DNA from 2 places in the Brevibacillus sp. FW301-21C12A genome. Region 2 is predicted to be linked to the other one. Evidence: riboswitches for the same ligand, from Rfam matches in the RefSeq annotation. Region 2 holds a riboswitch; the other holds the start of a gene.
The links. A riboswitch is a leader RNA that binds a small molecule or an ion and turns the genes downstream of it on or off. The one in region 2 is predicted to bind cyclic di-AMP.
Positions count from the first base shown of each region.

Region 1: linked by a shared signal. The riboswitch ahead of AC3WQH_RS18680 (CAP domain-containing protein) and the one ahead of AC3WQH_RS11640 (C40 family peptidase) in region 2 are both predicted to bind cyclic di-AMP.

Region 1 covers NZ_JBYTBG010000034.1:8,746-11,126, forward strand. The annotation lists gene AC3WQH_RS18670 (cold-shock protein) at 1-166, opposite strand, end outside; gene AC3WQH_RS18675 (rhodanese-like domain-containing protein) at 587-931, shown strand; cyclic di-AMP (ydaO/yuaA leader) riboswitch at 1,016-1,171, shown strand; gene AC3WQH_RS18680 (CAP domain-containing protein) at 1,180-1,878, shown strand; gene AC3WQH_RS18685 (hypothetical protein) at 1,949-2,107, opposite strand; gene AC3WQH_RS18690 (homoserine dehydrogenase) at 2,219-2,381, opposite strand, start outside.
Region 2 covers NZ_JBYTBG010000015.1:8,074-10,454, forward strand. The annotation lists gene AC3WQH_RS11630 (PspA/IM30 family protein) at 1-568, opposite strand, end outside; gene AC3WQH_RS11635 (LiaF transmembrane domain-containing protein) at 634-1,038, opposite strand; cyclic di-AMP (ydaO/yuaA leader) riboswitch at 1,346-1,484, shown strand; gene AC3WQH_RS11640 (C40 family peptidase) at 1,489-2,010, shown strand; gene AC3WQH_RS11645 (response regulator transcription factor) at 2,229-2,381, shown strand, end outside.

The DNA.
Region 1 (2,381 bases), on a different contig from region 2:
TGCCTGTTACGATGTTGAACTCAACGCGCTGGCCTTCTTCCAAAGTTTTGAAGCCGTCGCCTTGGATTGCGCTGTAGTGTACGAATACGTCGTCTCCGCCTTCTACTTGAATGAAGCCGTAACCTTTTTCTGCGTTAAACCATTTTACTGTTCCGTTCGCTTGCATGAGAAAACCTCCAAAAGTCAATTTGAATATGCTAGTCATATTTACCGAAGCAAATAAAGCTCACATATCATGAAGAAATACCCCAGAGCGAGATCGCGATACGCCTTCATGATATGTGAAGTTGATCTACTTCGCTAAAATGAAAGTGTCATAGGACGGAACTGCCATGTTAAAACCAAAACTTTTTGAAAACCTAAAACGACGAAAGCCCTTCCTCTCTTCCATCCTTGCGGCTCCGATGACCGCGCCAGTGTGAATCGGGATTTCAAAAACGTTATCCATCAGCATACACCTCGAAGATTTAGGCTCAAGTATTCAAGTAGCATTATCATTTTACCATAACCAGACCGTAAAAATCAACCATTTACTACTACTCTATCAGAAAGGCAACTGCTACAATAGGCTCGGGAGGGATTGCGAATGCAAAAAAACATCTGGACGAAACAGGAAGTAATCGAGTTGCTGGAAAAACAGACACCTGTACTCATCCTTGACGTCCGCGACGAGGCAAAATTCCGGAACGGAACGCTCACCAGCGAATTGGCCGCAACCAAAAACGTTCCCTATGTGCACATGCTCGAACGTGACAAGCCCTTAGATGAAGAAACAGAATCCGTGGCGCGAAAAGCGCAGGTCATCACGGTCTGTACGTCGGGCAACAAAGCGCAAAAAGCGGCTGCTCTGCTGCGCGAACACGGATACGAGGCAAAAGCGCTGCTCGGCGGACTGACAGCGTGGAACGAGCCGGAGAGCGAGGGCGAATAAGCTCAGTAGCGCCAGCGTTTCCAGCGGTTTGGCAGATATTACTTCTTTATTTCGGGTGGGATAGTCTGATATTCTGGGTCATGCCAAACCAATAAGCCGAAGCTTCCTCACGAATGGAAGTGCGGGGGATCTTTTTGTGGGTCACGCATCCACTAAGGGGTGAATCGCTCGAAGGAGCGTAGGGTTGTTTCCTCAATCCGAATCCGACAACTAACCTCGTAGGCCAAAAAAAGGAGACGATGTTGAATATGAAACGTTTTGGAGCTACTGCCATCGCGATGACTCTGGGATTGGGCTTGGCTTTGACCGGCTTTACCCCATCTGCATCTGCTGCAGCCAATTGCCCGGTACCAACTGGCATACAATACCAAATCCAGTATCAATGGATTCCATATATGGGTCAGCTTCCATTTGCACCTAGCGCACAGCCACAACAGCCTGCCGCGCCAGTAAATCAGGCGCCTGTACAAAAGCAGCCCGTACAAAAGCCGGTGCAACAAGCGCCACAAGCACCAGCAATGCCAGTACAGAACGTCACAAAGCCGGCTGCTCCGGCGAACCAGGCCGACCAGGCACAGGCTGGCGACTTTGCCAAGCAGGTTGCTGATCTGGTCAACCAGGAACGCGCCAAAGCAGGTCTGGCGCCTGTAACGATGGATGCTGCCCTGTCCAAAGTCGCTCTGGCGAAAGCAGCCGACATGTCGAACAACAACTACTTTGACCACACCAGCCCAACGTACGGTTCTCCGTTTGACATGATGAAGCAATTCGGCATTTCCTACATGACCGCAGGCGAGAACATCGCCATGGGTCAACGCAGTCCGCAAGAAGTGATGACGCAGTGGATGAACAGCGAAGGCCATCGCAAAAACATCATGAACCCGGCCTTCACCAAAATCGGTGTCGGCTACACCAACGGTTACTGGGTTCAGGAATTTATCGGTTAAGAACGTCTTTCCCTGTACACGAAAGCCGGGTACTCTTTTTCCAAAGAGGCCCGGCTTTTTTCGTGTGGAGCTATCCTTGCTCCGTATTTGCCGCGTTTTTCGCTTTGGGGGTGCAGCCGCAGCCTTCCTGCTCCTCAAACAGAGCGACTTCCTTCTGGTTCATCTTCTGCTTCGTTGGATAGGCAGAAACTTGCTGCAGTTCGGCATTGACATCAGACGATTGATTCATCCGTATGGCCCCCTCGCCGCTATTTGTTCGTGGTACGTCCCTAGTATGCGCGAAAAACAAACCGGGTCATTCCTGCCGATCGCTGGAAGCGGCGCAAGGAAGCTGCCGCTGTCAGACAGCGCCGTGTCTACTCATGATATGTTCCAGGTCTTTCAGTGCTGCCGCCGCCGCTGCTGCCGGGTCCGACTTCCCGCCCACGACCATCAGTTCGCCCATGACGTCTGTTTCCACGCGGATCGCTTTCGTCGTCCCTTTTACTTGGGCAAAAGGATGC
Region 2 (2,381 bases):
GGCGCCATTGGCCGCTCATTTGTGCCTCCGCCTCCATACGCATCACTTTTTCTTCCATACGAGCGAACCCGCGGCCTGCGGACTGATTGCCAATCCCTGCTACCGCATGATTCACCTGCTTTTGCGTGCGGGCTACTTGTGCCCGTGCCATCAGCGTGAATTTTTTTGCGCGCATTTTATAGAACTCTTCCTTCAGTTCGGCCAGCTTTTCACGCATTTGCGTAGCGGCCTCGGAAGCTGCCAGATAGAGTGTTTCGTACTCGGCTGCACGAGCTTCATACTGCTTTTTGTCCGCAAGAGCGCGGCGGGCAAGCTCGTCTTCCCCTTCTGTCAACGCGAGCTTTACTTGACGGTCGCGCTTTTCGATCAAAGCGTTCGCTTCGTCCAGTTGCTGGCGGAATTTCTTTTCCAATGCTACCTGGCGGGCGACAGCCACTTCGACCTGTCCGATTTCCACTTCCATATCCCGCATGTATTGATTCAGCATAACTACCGGATCTTCCATCGAATCCAGGGCGTCATTTACCGAAGCTACTGTCAGGTCACGCAAACGTTTGAAAATACTCATTTTCAATTCCTCCTCATCATATCACATCGTGTCATTTCATCCAGAAGCTCTCGCGACATGGCTGCTTATGGCTGGCGGCGGGTCATTTCTCTTTCCCACGCGTCCAGCGTGTCTTCTTTTAATACTTTTTGTGCCCACTGACGTTCCCAGGCTGGCGGCGCTTCTTTGGGGACATGGCCGGGGCGCAGTAAGCGATACCCCAGATAAATCACACCAATGGCCAGTAAGCCGTGAAACAGCAGATGGAGCTTGCCGATCAGCATCAGGAACCCGAACAGGAAGATCACGATTCCCCAAAAACGCGAACCGGATTGTCCCATGATTTTTCGAGCGCCGTACAGCATGATGACCGCGGGAATCAAAATCCCGATCAGATCACCAAGGTCGATTCCGATTAAATCCAGGAGAACCAACCCGCCGACCAGCAAGAGAACCAGTCCGAGCAAAAACTTTCCAGACCGTTCGCTCATGCTCGCTTACCTCCTATCATCTCTTGCGTGTGGTGCTTGTTGAACCTTATGGCATTATTGTAGCCCCCCGCATAGGCTCCCCATAACGGGCGTGCGGTTGGTTTTTCCCTCCGTCCCTGGACGGAGAGCATTTCCTGCCGTAATCGGACGAGCCTGGTCCCCTCTTTTTCGCCAGCCAGCGCTTGCATTGTCGAAGCAAGACGTTACACCATTTGGCGAAATTTTGTGACAAAAAAGTGAACAAGCGGTCAAAAAAGAGGGAAAACGGGAAAAGCGTAGAATCTTCGTAAGGTGCGTGTAAAAAAACATCGAAAAATAGCCGAATTCCGTATGACGGAAGCGGGGGAACCAGTTTTTTTGGGGTGAATGATTGCCAGCTGGCAGTCTAGGGCGTCCTTTCGACCGAACCCTTCAGCTAACTTCGTAGGCTCACGAAAGGAGCAGTTTCTTTTGCGCAAGGTGGTAATGTCTTTCGTTATGGCTGGAATGCTTGTGATGGGGGCCGGCGCTGCACATGCGGCAGAGAGTGCAACACTCCAAGACGTAGTCAGCGAGCTGTATGGCGTCCCTTACAAAGCATCTGGCACGTCCAAAAAGGGCTTTGACTGCTCCGGTTTCACACGCTACGTATTTGATGCGTTAGGTGTAGACCTGCCTCACAATTCTGCCGCCCAATACGAACTGGGGACAGAGGTTGCCAAGAAAGACTTGCAGCCTGGAGATCTTGTGTTCTTCAATACAAACGGACGAAGCATCTCACACGTAGGCATCTACATCGGGAACGGCACATTCGTGCATTCGGAATCTGGCCGCGGCGTCGTCAACACCAAGTTGAACGACCCGTACTACTGGAGCAAGCGTTATGTTGGCGCCAAGCGCATCAGCACACCTGTTCTGGAAGCGGCAGCTCCGAAAAAGGAAAACGCGGTGCAAGCTGCATCGTTGTCGGAAAATCAAGCACAAAAGAAGTAGTTCGGCAAAAAATAAGAGCCAGGGACATTGCGTCTCTGGCTTTTTCTGACGAAATTTAGGACCAGGTCTAAAGAGGTGCCCCTACCTATAAGTAAAGATGCATGAATGGACGGATACTTGCCCTTATCATGTGAAAGCATGTTATGATAGACAGGATTAGTTCTTTGTGCCATAGCACCTCATCCACCTATTAATAGAAGTAACTGGGGGTAATTCCGGTGAAAGATCACATTTTGATCGTTGATGACAACCAGGAGATTATTGAACTGCTTGAAGATATTTTGGAAAACGAAGGCTTCCAGGTTTCCTCGGCGGAAAATGGCGAGGATGCGCTTGCTCTTCTGAGCCAGGGCGAGCGGCCCAACCTCATT